3 regions of the Superficieibacter sp. genome follow, and region 3 is predicted to be linked to each of the others. Evidence: predicted binding sites of a transcription regulator. Region 3 holds the regulator's gene; each other region holds the start of a gene.
What was found. The regulator PhoB, encoded in region 3, activates phosphate uptake and scavenging genes when phosphate is short. The targets are predictions, from matches to a motif close to CTGTCATAAAACTGNCNNAT.

Region 1: pstS (phosphate ABC transporter substrate-binding protein PstS) is a predicted target of PhoB. The motif match lies at 2,568-2,587, and genes of this name have one in related genera.
Region 2: uvrB (excinuclease ABC subunit UvrB) is a predicted target of PhoB. The motif match lies at 3,273-3,292, and genes of this name have one in related genera.

Annotation. Positions count from the first base shown of each region.
Region 1 covers NZ_DAMAPU010000011.1:65,047-69,977, reverse strand. Annotated here, with positions in the region: gene glmU (bifunctional UDP-N-acetylglucosamine diphosphorylase/glucosamine-1-phosphate N-acetyltransferase GlmU) at 1-359, shown strand, start outside; gene glmS (glutamine--fructose-6-phosphate transaminase (isomerizing)) at 536-2,365, shown strand; gene pstS (phosphate ABC transporter substrate-binding protein PstS) at 2,673-3,713, shown strand; gene pstC (phosphate ABC transporter permease PstC) at 3,868-4,827, shown strand; gene pstA (phosphate ABC transporter permease PstA) at 4,827-4,931, shown strand, end outside.
Region 2 covers NZ_DAMAPU010000012.1:30,752-35,682, reverse strand. Annotated here, with positions in the region: gene pmrB (two-component system sensor histidine kinase PmrB) at 1-993, shown strand, start outside; gene uvrB (excinuclease ABC subunit UvrB) at 1,032-3,053, opposite strand; gene RT197_RS17490 (ABC transporter ATP-binding protein) at 3,791-4,510, shown strand; gene bioD (dethiobiotin synthase) at 4,452-4,931, opposite strand, start outside.
Region 3 covers NZ_DAMAPU010000004.1:367,469-372,399, forward strand. Annotated here, with positions in the region: gene brnQ (branched-chain amino acid transporter carrier protein BrnQ) at 1-744, opposite strand, end outside; gene phoR (phosphate regulon sensor histidine kinase PhoR) at 1,154-2,443, opposite strand; gene phoB (phosphate response regulator transcription factor PhoB) at 2,467-3,156, opposite strand; gene sbcD (exonuclease subunit SbcD) at 3,340-4,545, shown strand; gene sbcC (exonuclease subunit SbcC) at 4,542-4,931, shown strand, end outside.

The sequences.
Region 1 (4,931 bases), on a different contig from region 3:
TGCTGGAAGGCGCGCACGTTGGCAACTTTGTCGAAATGAAAAAAGCGCGTCTGGGTAAAGGCTCAAAAGCCGGTCATCTGACTTACCTGGGCGATGCGGAAATTGGCGACAATGTAAATATCGGCGCGGGGACCATCACCTGTAACTACGATGGGGCGAACAAATTTAAAACGATCATCGGCGACGATGTCTTTGTCGGCTCTGACAGCCAACTGGTTGCGCCGGTCAGGGTGGGGAACGGGGCGACCATCGCCGCCGGAACGACCGTCACCCGTGACATCGCTGATGATGAACTGGTCTTAAGCCGCGTGCCGCAGGTCCATAAACAGGGCTGGCAGCGCCCGGTAAAGAAAAAGTAATTTTTATGCCGGAGCAATCCGGCAACCAGGGTTGAGGGGATAAACATATATCCCCCGCCCGCAAGCAGTACCTATAAAAATAACCCCACTCTCTACAAGGCTCGGGGCGCCCGGAAAACGGGTATACAGGTTGACCGACAACGCATGGCGTAAAGCCAAAATCGGAATCAAAAACTATGTGTGGAATTGTTGGCGCTATCGCGCAACGTGATGTAGCGGAAATCCTTCTCGAAGGTTTGCGTCGTCTGGAATACCGTGGCTATGACTCTGCGGGTCTGGCAGTGGTTGATGCACAAGGTCATATGACCCGCCTGCGCTGCCTCGGTAAAGTGCAAATGCTGTCACAGGCAGCGGAAGAACATCCGCTGCACGGCGGAACCGGTATTGCTCACACCCGCTGGGCAACGCACGGTGAACCTTCAGAAACGAATGCGCATCCGCATGTTTCTGAACACATTGTGGTGGTGCATAACGGCATCATCGAAAACCACGAACCGCTGCGTGAAACGCTGAAAGCGCGCGGCTATACCTTCGTTTCTGAAACCGACACCGAAGTGATCGCTCACTTAGTTCACTGGGAGCTGGAACAGGGCGGTACGCTTCGCGAAGCGGTGCTGCGCGCGATCCCGCAACTGCGTGGCGCATACGGCACGGTGATCATGGATACTCGTCATCCTGACACGCTGCTGGCGGCCCGTTCCGGTAGCCCGCTGGTGATTGGTCTGGGTATGGGCGAAAACTTTATCGCCTCTGACCAGCTTGCCCTGCTGCCGGTGACGCGCCGCTTTATCTTCCTCGAAGAGGGCGATATTGCCGAAGTGACTCGCCGCTCCGTCGCTATTTTTGATAAATCCGGCGCGGAAGTGAAACGCCCGGACATCGAATCTAATCTGCAATATGACGCGGGCGATAAAGGCATTTATCGCCACTATATGCAGAAAGAGATCTACGAGCAGCCGAACGCTATCAAAAATACCCTCACCGGACGCATCAGCCACGGCGAAGTGGATTTAAGCGAGCTGGGGCCGAACGCTAACGATCTGTTGGCGCAGGTTGAGCACATTCAGATCATCGCCTGTGGCACCTCGTATAACTCCGGGATGGTTTCCCGCTACTGGTTTGAATCGTTGGCCGGTATTCCGTGCGATGTCGAAATCGCTTCAGAATTCCGCTACCGCAAATCCGCCGTGCGTCGTAACAGCCTGATGATCACCCTGTCACAGTCCGGCGAAACGGCGGACACTCTGGCGGGCTTACGCCTCTCCAAAGAGCTGGGTTATCTTGGCTCGCTGGCGATTTGTAACGTGCCTGGCTCTTCGCTGGTGCGCGAATCCGATCTGGCGATGATGACCAACGCGGGTACGGAAATCGGCGTGGCATCGACCAAAGCCTTCACCACCCAGTTAACCGTGCTGTTGATGCTGGTGGCGAAACTGGCGCGTCTGAAAGGTCTGGATGCCTCCGTTGAGCACGACATCGTGCACGGCCTGCAGGCGCTGCCAAGTCGCATCGAACAGATGCTGTCGCAGGACAAACGCATTGAAGCGCTGGCGGAAGATTTCTCCGACAAGCATCACGCGCTGTTCCTCGGACGTGGCGATCAGTATCCCATTGCGCTGGAAGGCGCACTGAAGCTGAAAGAAATCTCCTACATTCACGCGGAAGCCTACGCCGCAGGCGAGCTGAAACACGGCCCGCTGGCGCTGATTGACGCCGACATGCCGGTGATTGTGGTCGCGCCGAACAACGAACTGCTGGAAAAACTGAAATCCAACATCGAAGAAGTTCGCGCGCGCGGCGGTCAGCTGTACGTCTTCGCCGATCGGGATGCCGGATTCAGCAGCAGCGACAATATGCACATCATTGAAATGCCGCACGTAGAAGACGTCATCGCGCCGATCTTCTACACCGTGCCGTTGCAGTTACTGGCCTACCACGTCGCGCTGATCAAAGGCACCGACGTCGATCAGCCGCGTAACCTGGCGAAATCGGTGACGGTGGAATAAGTTTAATTATGCCCCACGTAATGTGGGGCATTTACCCGCGCTGTGCTACATTTTTAATCGATCTCTTCCTGACGGTAACCGTCATTTTCCGGCTGATTCTGCCGTCATAAAAATAAATTTTCATCGCAATCTTTTGGTAACAAAAACATTTAAGTGAATGATTTTAAATGTTTTTAATTAATCATTTTTTCCCTGGATTTGTTTGTCATAAAACTGTCATATTTCGTACATTTAACTGTCACCTGTTTGTCCTATTTTGCTCATCGTAGCCACTTAACAATGATTTACGAATCTTGCAGGAGACATTATGAACGTTATGCGTACCACTGTCGCAACGGTTGTCGCCGCGACCTTATCCATGAGCGCTTTCTCTGCTCTGGCAGCAGCAAGCCTTACCGGTGCTGGCGCAACTTTTCCTGCGCCGGTGTATGCCAAATGGGCAGATACCTACCAGAAAGAGACCGGTAGCAAAGTCAACTACCAGGGTATCGGCTCCTCCGGTGGCGTAAAACAGATTATTGCGAATACTGTCGATTTCGGTGCTTCTGACGCGCCGCTGTCCGACGAAAAACTTCAGCAGGAAGGCCTGTTCCAGTTCCCGACCGTCATCGGCGGCGTGGTGCTGGCGGTTAATATTCCGGGGCTGAAATCCGGCGAGCTGGTGCTGGACGGTAAAACCCTCGGCGACATCTATCTCGGCAAAATCAAGAAATGGGATGATGCCGCCATCACCAAACTGAACCCTGGCCTGAAACTGCCTTCGCAGAACATCGCCGTGGTGCGCCGCGCGGACGGCTCCGGTACGTCCTTCGTCTTCACCAGCTACCTGGCGAAAGTGAACGAAGAGTGGAAATCCAAAATTGGCTCTGGTTCCACCGTTAACTGGCCGACCGGTCTCGGCGGTAAAGGTAACGACGGGATCGCGGCGTTCGTGCAGCGTCTGCCTGGCTCTATCGGCTACGTAGAATATGCTTACGCCAAGCAGAACAACCTGGCCTACACCAAACTGGTTTCCGCTGACGGCAAACCGGTCAGCCCGACCGAAGAAAGCTTCGCTAACGCCGCTAAAGGCGTGGACTGGAGCAAATCCTTCGCCCAGGACCTGACCAACCAGAAAGGCGACGACGCGTGGCCGATTACCTCCACCACCTTCATTCTGATCCACAAAGAGCAGAAGAAACCGGAGCAGGGCGCGGAAGTACTGAAGTTCTTCGACTGGGCCTTCAAAGACGGCGCGAAACAGGCTAATGACCTGGATTACGCCAGCCTGCCGGACAACGTGGTTGAGCAGGTTCGTGCGGCATGGAAAACCAACGTCAAAGACAGCAGCGGTAAAGCGTTGTACTAATATACCCGTCATACTTCAAGCTGCAGGACAAAATGGCTACGCCGCCTGCCTGCAACTCGAATTATTTAGGGTATAGAACATATTGACGAAAATGGCGGGTGGCGATAATGCTACCTGTCAATTTCGTAAAACGTCTTTAACTGAAGAGTGATTTATGGCTGCAACCAAGCCTGTTTTTAACCCACCGGGTAAAAAGGGTGACATGATCTTCAGCGCGCTGGTAAAACTGGCTGCGCTGATTGTGCTATTGATGCTGGGCGGCATCATTGTCTCCCTGATCATCTCCTCCTGGCCGAGTATCCAAAAGTTTGGCTTCTCGTTCCTGTGGACCAAAGAGTGGGATGCACCTAACGATATTTACGGGGCGCTGGTACCCATCTACGGTACGCTGGCGACCTCCATTATTGCCCTGCTGATTGCCGTTCCCGTTAGCTTCGGCATTGCGCTGTTCCTGACCGAGCTGGCCCCCGGCTGGCTGCGTCGCCCGCTCGGTATCGCCATTGAGCTGCTGGCGGCAATCCCCAGCATCGTTTATGGCATGTGGGGGCTGTTTATCTTTGCCCCGCTGTTCGCCACATATTTTCAGGAGCCGGTCGGCAACGTCCTTTCCAACATCCCGTTTGTTGGCGCGCTGTTCTCTGGCCCGGCGTTTGGCATCGGTATTCTCGCGGCGGGCGTGATCCTCGCCATCATGATTATTCCCTACATCGCGGCAGTCATGCGTGATGTCTTCGAACAAACCCCGGTAATGATGAAAGAGTCGGCCTACGGCATCGGCTGCACCACCTGGGAGGTGATCTGGCGCATTGTTCTTCCGTTCACCAAAAATGGGGTGATTGGCGGCATTATGCTGGGGCTGGGTCGCGCGCTGGGCGAGACGATGGCCGTCACCTTTATCATCGGGAACACCTACCAGCTCGACAGCGTTTCTCTCTACATGCCTGGCAACAGCATCACCTCCGCGCTGGCGAATGAGTTTGCCGAAGCAGAATCCGGCCTGCACGTTGCGGCGCTGATGGAACTGGGACTGATCCTGTTTGTGATCACCTTTATCGTGCTGGCAATCTCTAAATTCATGGTGATGCGACTGGCGAAAAACGAGGGGACTCGCTGATGGCAACGCTTGAAATGCAAACCCCGGCTGCGCTGGCGGAATCACGCCGCAAAATGCAGGCGCGTCGGCGGTTGAAAAACCGCATCGCCCTGACGCTCTCAATG
Region 2 (4,931 bases), on a different contig from region 3:
CTCTGGCATGAGAGCAAAGAACAGATCGAACTGCTGGTCGAGAGCGCGGTTCATAATCTCAATAACCATAAGCACGTTGAACATGAGATCCACGAGGCGGTCGCCAGCCTGCTGGTGCCGAGCCTTCTGATTATCGGCATGGCGCTGTTGATTTGCTTTCACGCGGTGAAAAAGATCACCCGCCCGCTGGAAGAACTTCAGCGCGAACTGGATACGCGCACGCCGGATAATCTCCAGCCGATTGCCATCAGCGATTCGGTCAGCGAAGTGGAGGCCGTGACCTCCGCCATCAATCAACTGGTTTCCCGCCTGAACGTCACCATCGAGCGCGAACGCCTGTTTACCGCCGACGTGGCCCACGAACTGCGCACCCCGCTTGCCGGTTTGCGCCTGCATCTGGAGCTGATTGGCCGCGCGGGCACCGCCAACGTGGAGCCGCTGCTGCAACGTCTGGATCAGATGACCACCAGCATTGCCCAGTTGTTGCAACTCGCCCGCGTCGGACAGTCGTTCTCCGCAGGCAGCTATCAGCAAGTGGCGCTGTATACGGACGTGGTGCTGCCGTTGCAGGGTGAACTGGAAAGTATGCTGGCGCAGCGTCAACAGCGGCTACAGCTGCCCGCTGAGAATAACGCTGCGGTGCTCGGTGATGCCACGCTGCTGGGAGTGCTGCTGCGCAATCTGGTGGAAAACGCTTACCGTTACAGCCCGGTGGGGTCGGTGATTAGCGTGAGTATTGAGCCCGGCCCGGAGCCGGTGCTAATAGTGGAAGATGAAGGGCCGGGGATCGACGAGTCGAAAGGCGGAGAGCTGAGTAAAGCGTTTGTGCGCATGGACAGCCGTTACGGCGGCATCGGGCTGGGGCTGAGCATCGTGACCCGTATCGCCCAGCTTCACGACGCGCAGTTCTTTTTGCACAACCGACAGCCGGGGCCAGGCGCACGCGCGTGGGTCAAATTCCGGGGTCTGCGCGACATTAAAAAGGCCGGATAGCGTTTCGCTATTCCGGCCTGGTATTGACTAACGCGGCGTCAGGAAGCAGCAATAAACAGATCGCGCAGCTGATGCAGTTGGTCGCGCACCTGGGCCGCTTCTTCAAACTCCAGATTCTGCGCGTGCTGCATCATTTTCCCTTCCAGCTCGTGGATTTTCTGCTGCAACGCTTTCGGCGTCAGCGTCAGTTCGCTGGCGTCATCCTGCACCGGATGACGTGACTTGCCGCGACCTTTGGCTTTCGTTTTGGCGATGTTTTCGCCCAGCGCCAGAATATCGACCACTTTCTTGTTCAGACCCTGCGGCACAATACCATGCTCGAGGTTGTACTGATGCTGCTTCTCGCGGCGGCGCTCGGTTTCGCTAATCGCTTTTTCCATCGACGGGGTGATTTTATCCCCGTAAAGGATCGCCTTGCCGTTAATGTTACGCGCGGCACGGCCGATGGTCTGGATCAGCGAGCGCTCTGAACGCAGGAAGCCTTCTTTGTCGGCATCAAGGATGGCGACCAGCGACACTTCCGGCATATCCAGCCCTTCTCGCAGCAGGTTGATACCCACCAGCACGTCAAACTCACCGAGGCGCAGGTCGCGGATGATTTCCATACGCTCCACCGTGTCGATGTCCGAGTGCAGATAGCGCACCCGCTCGCCGTGCTCTTCCAGATATTCGGTTAAATCTTCCGCCATCCGCTTGGTCAGAGTCGTCACCAGCACGCGCTCGTTGATGGTGACGCGCTTGCGGATTTCCGACAGCAAATCGTCCACCTGGGTGGCGACCGGACGCACTTCGATAATCGGGTCCAGCAGGCCGGTCGGACGGACCACCTGATCGACCACTTCATCACCGGATTTCTCCAGTTCGTACTTGCCGGGGGTCGCGGAAACGTAAATGGTTTGCGGAGCCAGCGCTTCGAATTCTTCAAATTTCATTGGGCGGTTATCCAGCGCCGACGGCAGTCGGAAACCGTACTCAACGAGGGTTTCTTTACGCGCGCGGTCGCCGCGATACATGCCGCCAATTTGCGGGATGGTGACGTGCGATTCATCGACCACCAGCAGGCCGTCAGCGGGCAAATAGTCAAACAGCGTCGGCGGCGCTTCACCCTGCCCGCGCCCGGACAGATAGCGCGAATAGTTTTCGATGCCGGAGCAGTAGCCCAGCTCGTTCATCATTTCGAGGTCAAACTGGGTGCGCTGGGTCAGCCGCTGCTCCTCCAGCAGTTTGTTATTGGCCATCAGCGTTTTGCGCCGGTCGGCCAGCTCCACTTTGATGTCTTCCATCGCCTGCAGAATGCGCTCGCGCGGGGTAACGTAGTGGGTTTTCGGGTACACGGTGAAACGCTGAATGGTCGATTCAATATGCCCGGTCAGCGGATCGAAAAGCGACAGACGCTCGACCTCTTCGTCAAAAAGCTCAACGCGCAGCGCCATGTCATCGGATTCCGCCGGGAAGATGTCGATCACTTCACCGCGCACGCGGAAGGTGCCGCGCTGGAATGCCTGATCGTTGCGGGCGTACTGCAACTCTGCCAACCGACGCAGAATATCGCGCTGGTTGATAATCATGCCGATGGTCAGGTGCAGCATCATTTTTAAATAGAGATCGGGGTCGCCAAGGCCGTAAATCGCCGAGACCGACGCCACCACCACCACGTCCCGCCGCTCCAGCAGCGCTTTGGTGGCGGACAGACGCATTTGCTCGATGTGTTCGTTGACCGAGGCGTCTTTCTCAATAAAGGTGTCTGAACTGGGGACGTAGGCTTCCGGCTGATAATAATCGTAGTACGAGACGAAATACTCTACCGCGTTATCCGGGAAGAACTCTTTCATCTCGCCGTACAACTGCGCCGCCAGGGTTTTGTTCGGTGCCAGCACCATTGTTGGGCGCTGGAGATCGGCGATCACGTTCGCCACGGTAAACGTCTTCCCTGAGCCCGTTACGCCAAGAAGCGTCTGATGGGCCAGGCCATCTTCAAGACCTTCTTTCAGACGACGAATCGCCTCCGGCTGATCGCCAGACGGACGGAATGCGGAATTCAGTTTGAACGGTTTACTCATTAAATGGCTACCTGAAAGGAAGAAGCGAGCAGGAGGATAATTTTACCTGTGGTTGACGATTTTGCCAACAATTAATACTGGACAAAAAACCAGTAAACGGTAAAAGTGATTCCGTTGCGCCCGGGAACAACAGCAAAAGCGTAGCGTCCGATGAGGAAAATGCCAGTCGGAACGGGTTATCCCCAGAAAATTTCAATTTTTAACTTTTGTCAAGTAACGTCATGACGCTTTTGTGGCAGCAGATGACACTTTTCTTGCAAATATTGATTTTATATAACCTGTTGATATCAGATGATATATCAGAAAAGATGCGTTTGCCGTCAATTCAGGCGCAAGCCGCGTATTCTCTCGTTTGCCACACGTTTTCTCACTCTCATACACAAGGTTATCCACAGGAATAGTGGATAACTATCTCCAGCCCTTAGCCGCCGCTATCTGGCGAAAATCGCCGACGCCGCAAAATGGCCCCTGTAAAAAATATTTATCACTATTTTTTGACGTTAATCATCTTAAGACGGCGGTGACAGCGCGGGCTACATGCACCACTATTATCGGGCGCTGGCACCGACAAAGTGCATAGCGATGCTTCGCTTCGCTAACATTTTTCCCCTTTTCCTCGGCGGTTTCCGAAATAAGCCTCTTTTTGCGCACGCATGCCGGAAATGGCAAGCCTTTTGCAACATACCTGCTGAAATAGTGGATTGTCGAACTGCACGTGCTGAATTGAGGAGAAACCGATGTTGAGTCTACGCGCTGTAAATCAGTTTTACGGAAGTCAGCATACGCTGTGGAATATCACGCTCGATCTACAGCCGGGGCAATGTACCAGCGTCATTGGGCTGCCGGGGATGGGCAAAACCACCCTGATTAACTGTATTACCGGGTATTTGCCCATCGAGAGCGGCAGTATCGTCTGGCAGGACGCGGATGCCTTGCCCTGCGATCTGCTGCCGGTGTCGGTGCCGCACCGCACCGCGCTTGGGATCAGCCATGTGCCGCAGGATAAGCGCATTTTTTCGCAGTTGACGGTGGAGGAAAACCTGCATATTGCCCGCGCCTCTCGTCAGGACGGCGGCGCGGTAAACGGGGAGATCTACGAGCTGTTCCCGGAACTGCGCACGCTGCGTCAGAGCAAAGCGGCTACCCTGTCAGACGATAACCAGTATCAGCTGGCGCTGGCGCGCGCGCTGGTGACCCGCCCGCGCCTGCTGATCCTTGACGAACCGACGCGCGGCGTGGGGCAGGCATTTTTACTCCGGCTGGGCGAGTTTATTCTGCGCCTGAAACGCGAGCTGGGGCTGACGATCCTGCTGGCAGAGCAGCATCTGTCATTCATCCATCAGGTTTCCGACCGCTTTCTGCTGCTGCATCAGGGGCGCAACGTCGCTCAGGGACAGGTTAATCAACTTGACCAGCGCCTGCTGGCGCAGTGGATGACGCCGGGTGCAGGACACTGAGGTCGAGATACTGACCGGGATCGCACTCCTCTGGCGTCGTCTTAAGCCAGGGGATTTCGCCGAGCAGCGGCGCGGGCAACACGCGTTGCAGGGTGGCGAGATACTCCTGATGACGTTTACCCGGCGGGGTTACGTCGTTGGCGATCCAGCCTGCCAGCGTCAGTCCCGCCTGCTGCACGGCGAGCGCGGTCAGCATCGCGTGGTTGATACAGCCCAGCTTAACGCCCACGACCAGGATCACCGGCAGTTGTTCTGCCGTCACCCAGTCGGCGAAGGTCAGCGTCGGCGACAGCGGCGTAAACCAGCCTCCGGCACCTTCCACCAGCAGCCACTCCGCCTGCGCTTCCAGCGCCCGCAAGCCTGCTGACAGCGCCCCGGCGGTGATGGGACGCCCTTCATCGGCGCTGACGATATGCGGCGA
Region 3 (4,931 bases):
ACGGAACAGCGCCAGATACAGCAGCGTCAGGCCCACCCCTGCCATGATGCCAGCCCAGACGGTATAGCGCGTCAACAGACGGGCTTCGGTCACGCCACGCGAACGGGCGGCATTAACGATAACAATCCCGAAAACCATCGCGCCCAGCGTATCCATGGTCAGATAGCCATTTACAAAGCCGTTAGAGAACGGCGCGGTCTGATACGCCTCCATCGCGTGGCTGATCGGGCCTGCTGGCCACACCAGCGCCGCAACGGACAGCACCGTCAGCGCCACGATTTTCATCGGCGCGAGGAAATTGCCCACCGTATCAAGCAGCTTGCCCGGATAAAGCGATACGCAGATCACCAGCGCAAAGTAAATCACGCTATAGATGAACAGCGGCATTGGCCCGTCACCGGTCAGCGGCGCAATGCCGACTTCAAACGAGACGGTTGCGGTACGCGGCGTGGCAAACAGCGGGCCGACCGCCAGATAACAGACCGTCGCCAGCAGAATGCCCGCAGTTTTACCGACAGGCGTGCTGAGGCTGTCGATGCCGCCGCCCACTTTCGCCAGCGCAATCACCGTCAATACCGGCAGACCGACCGCAGTGATCAGGAATCCCGTCGCCGCCGTCCAGACGTGCTCGCCTGCCTGTAAGCCAACCATGGGAGGGAAAATGATATTGCCAGCGCCAACAAACAACGCAAAGGTCATAAAGCCCAGAGCGATGATGTCGCGAGATTTTAACTGATGGGTCATAAATTAAACTGCCTGTGGATGTGGTGTTGTAAATGAATTGTTGCCTTCCCTGTGAAACAATACAGCAGCAATTGCATAAGATTTCAGCGGGATATGCTCCCGGACTGGCGTGAAGAAGTATAGTTTTTCGATTTATCACGCAAATGCAGTCGGTATGACAGCATCTGGGGCGCAATTTAAACGCTTATAACGTTTTAAAGCAACCCGCGATCGCGAAACCAGAGGATTATGCTGGTTCGTAACATCTGATTAGCACGTTAAACCAGATATAAGAAAAACTTACGGGCGATAGTTCGAACAAAAAAGCAGCAAACGTGAGGAAGTGGCGTCCGCTTCGCTGGCCTGCAAAGTAAACGGCGCGCACGGAGCGGATCTGCGGAAAGTTAGCCTTACACGCATCGGTGTCAGGCTATTTTTTGGCAATTAAACGTTCCGGCAGGAGAAAACTAAAGCGTGTGCCTTTCCCCGGCTGGCTGTCGATTTGCAGGCGACTGTCGTGATGATTTAGCGCGTGCTTCACAATCGCCAGCCCCAGACCGCTGCCGCCGGTTTGCCGCGAGCGGGCCTTATCCACGCGATAAAAACGCTCGGTCAGACGCGGAATATGCTCAGCGGCAATCCCTGGCCCGTCGTCCTCAATAGAAAACTGTGCGCCGTGGGGGGCGCGCTGCCAGTTAACCGAAATGGTGGTGCCCGCAGGGGTATGGTTCACCGCATTGTAGACGAGGTTGGAAATAGCGCTGCGCAGCTGCTCTTCGTTACCCAGCACGCTTAAGGTGTCATCAACGGTAAAATGCAGGCTATGCCGCCCGTGGCTTAGGGTTTGCGCTTCGCGCTCGATCATCCGCAGCATCATCGGCACATCAATTTTTTCATTCAGCGCCAGCGCGGGCGCAGCTTCGATTCGGGAGAGGGTCAGCAGTTGCTTCACCAGCGACTCCATGCGCTGGGTCTGTTCGCGCATGGTATGCAGCGCTTTTTCTCGCGGCGCGCCCTCCAGCGTCTGCTCCTGCATCATTTCCAGATAGCCCTGCAAGACGGTTAACGGCGTGCGCAGTTCATGGCTGACGTTGGCAAAAAAGTTGCGCCGCGCGCCTTCAAGCTGATGCATCTGGGTGGTATCGCGCGCCACCATCAGCCGCTGGTTTTCGCTGTAGGGCATAACGCGAAACTCCAGGTAGCGACCGTTATTCAGCACCAGATTCAACGGCTTGCTGAAATCGCGGTTCTTCAGATACAGCGTAAATTCCGGGTAGCGCAGCAGGTTGAGAATATTTTGCCCATTGTCATCCGGCCAGCGCAGGCCCAGAAGCTGCTGCGCCAGGCCGTTACACCAGAAAATCGTGCCTTCTTCCGTCGTCAGCACCACCGCATCCGGCAGTGATTCCGCGCCGCTGCGAAAGCGCTTGATGAGATTACCCAGCTCGCGGCGGCGCTTTTTATTGCGTAGCTGCATCTGGTGCAGGCCGTAGAGCAGCGGCTCCCAGCTACCGCGACCCGGCGGCGGCGTCATGCTGCGATCCACCCACAGCCACCAGGAGAGTCCCAGTAAATTGAGAAAGTGCCAGATGAGCAGCCCGGTCACGGCCGCCAGTAAAAACCACGGCAAATGACCGAAGAATGCCGCCAGCAGCAGCGCGGGCAGACAGCAGACGATCAGCTCAAGAACCAGCCTTTTCCATGACAGACGTTCCAGCACGCGTCACACTCCTGTGTCAGATATCAGAAACGGGTGGAGAAACGATAACCCGTACCGCGAACTGTTTGCACCATTCGATCGTGACCGCTCAGCTCCAGCGCCTTACGCAGGCGGCGGATATGCACGTCCACCGTGCGGTCCTCGACATACACATTGGTTCCCCAGACGTGATTCAGCAACTGTTCACGGCTATACACTCTTTCAGGGTGAGTCATAAAGAAGTGCAGTAATTTAAACTCGGTCGGCCCCATATCCAGCGGGCTTTCACCGGTCATCACCCGATGTGAAGAGGGATCGAGGCTTAGCCCCTGCATTTCAATCACTTCTTCAACGGCCATAGGTGAGATGCGGCGCATCACCGCTTTGATGCGCGCAATCAGCTCTTTAGGAGAGAACGGCTTCGTGATGTAGTCGTCGGCACCGGTTTCCAGCCCGCGAACGCGATCTTCTTCTTCGCCGCGCGCGGTCAGCATCACTACCGGGATATCGCGCGTCAGCGCTTCACGCTTGATATGTTTGATAAACTGAATGCCGGAGCCGCCCGGGAGCATCCAGTCCAGCAGGATCAGGTCAGGCCAGGGTTCATTGAGCTGATTCACCGCGCTGTCATAATCTTCCGCTTCTACAGGCTGAAAGCCATTTTGCTCGAGGACAAAGCACACCATCTCGCGGATCGGAGCTTCATCTTCAACGACCAGAATACGTCTCGCCATTTTTTACCCTGTTTTATCATCATCATTAGTGATAGCGACGTCATTATGCGTCAGATTTGTGACAGATTTATGAAAATAATGACTATGAGGTGATCCATCCAGTCGTTATATGACAGACAGACTTCGCCCCCGCCTGCCGCAGGGTTTATAATCCGCCCTACGCTTTTTTGCCACGGAACCGACATGCGCATCATTCATACTTCAGACTGGCATCTCGGCCAGAACTTCTACAGTAAAAGCCGTGCCGCCGAGCATAAAGCTTTTCTCGACTGGCTGCTGCAAACCGCCGAAGCGCAGCAGGTGGACGCCATTATTGTGGCGGGCGATATTTTCGATACCGGTGCGCCGCCAAGCTACGCCCGCGAGCTGTATTACCGTTTTGTTGTCGATTTACAACAGACCGGCTGTCATCTGGTGGTGCTGGCGGGCAATCACGATTCCGTCGCCACCCTGAATGAATCGCGCGAAATTCTCGCCTTCCTGAATACGACCGTGGTCGCCAGCGCGGGCAGCGAGCCGCACATTTTGCTGCAACGCGACGGCACGCCCGGCGCGGTTTTCTGCCCGGTGCCGTTCCTGCGTCCGCGCGATATGGTCACCAGTCAGGCCGGGCATTCCGGCAGCCAGAAACTTCAGCGCCTGCTGACCGCCATCACTGATTATTATCAGCAACAGTATCAGCTCGCCTGCGAACTGCGGGGCGATCGACCGCTGCCGATTATTGCCAGCGGTCACCTGACCACCGTCGGGGCCAGTAAAAGCGACGCGGTACGCGATATTTATATTGGCACGCTGGACGCGTTCCCGGCGCAAAACTTTCCCCCGGCAGATTACATCGCCCTGGGGCATATCCATCGGGCGCAAAAAATCAACGCCAGCGAGCATATTCGTTACTGCGGCTCGCCCATCTCCCTGAGCTTTGATGAAACCGGTAAAAGCAAAAGCGTGAATCTGGTGACCTTTGCCGGAGGGAAATTAGCAGAAGTCACGCCGCTTGAGGTGCCCGTCACCCAGCCGCTGGCAGTCATAAAAGGGGATTTTACCGCCATTTGCCAACAGCTTAAGCAATGGCGCGGTGCGCCAGCCAGCCCCGCCGTGTGGCTGGATATTGAAATCACCCGCGGCGGCGAGTATTTGCATGATGTGCAGCGGCGTATTCAGGCGCTGGCGGAGGAACTGCCGGTCGAAGTGCTGCTGGTCCGCCGTAGCCGGGAACAGCGCCAGCGAATTCTGGATGGCGAACTGCGCGAAACGCTTAGCGAACTGAAAGTGGAAGACGTATTTGCCCGTCGTCTGGCGCAGGAAGATCTTGATGAGGCGCAGCAGCAACGGCTGTTTACTCTGCTGGCGCAAACGCTGGAAACGATGGCCGGGGAGGATGAAGCATGAAAATTATCAGCCTGCGCCTGAAAAATCTTAACTCGCTGAAGGGCGAGTGGAAAATCGATTTTACCGCCGAGCCTTTCGCCAGCAACGGCCTGTTTGCCATTACCGGTCCAACCGGCGCGGGAAAAACCACCCTGCTGGACGCCATCTGCCTCGCGCTGTATCACGAAACCCCGCGGCTGAGCACACTGTCGCAGTCGCAAAATGATCTGATGACCCGCGATACCGCTGACTGTCTGGCGGAGGTGGAATTTGAAGTCAAAGGCGAGGCGTACCGCGCCTTCTGGAGCCAGAACCGCGCGCGCAATCAGCCGGACGGCAACCTTCAGGCTCCCCGCGTGGAGCTGGCACGCTGCGCCGATGGCAAAATCCTTGCTGATAAAGTCAAA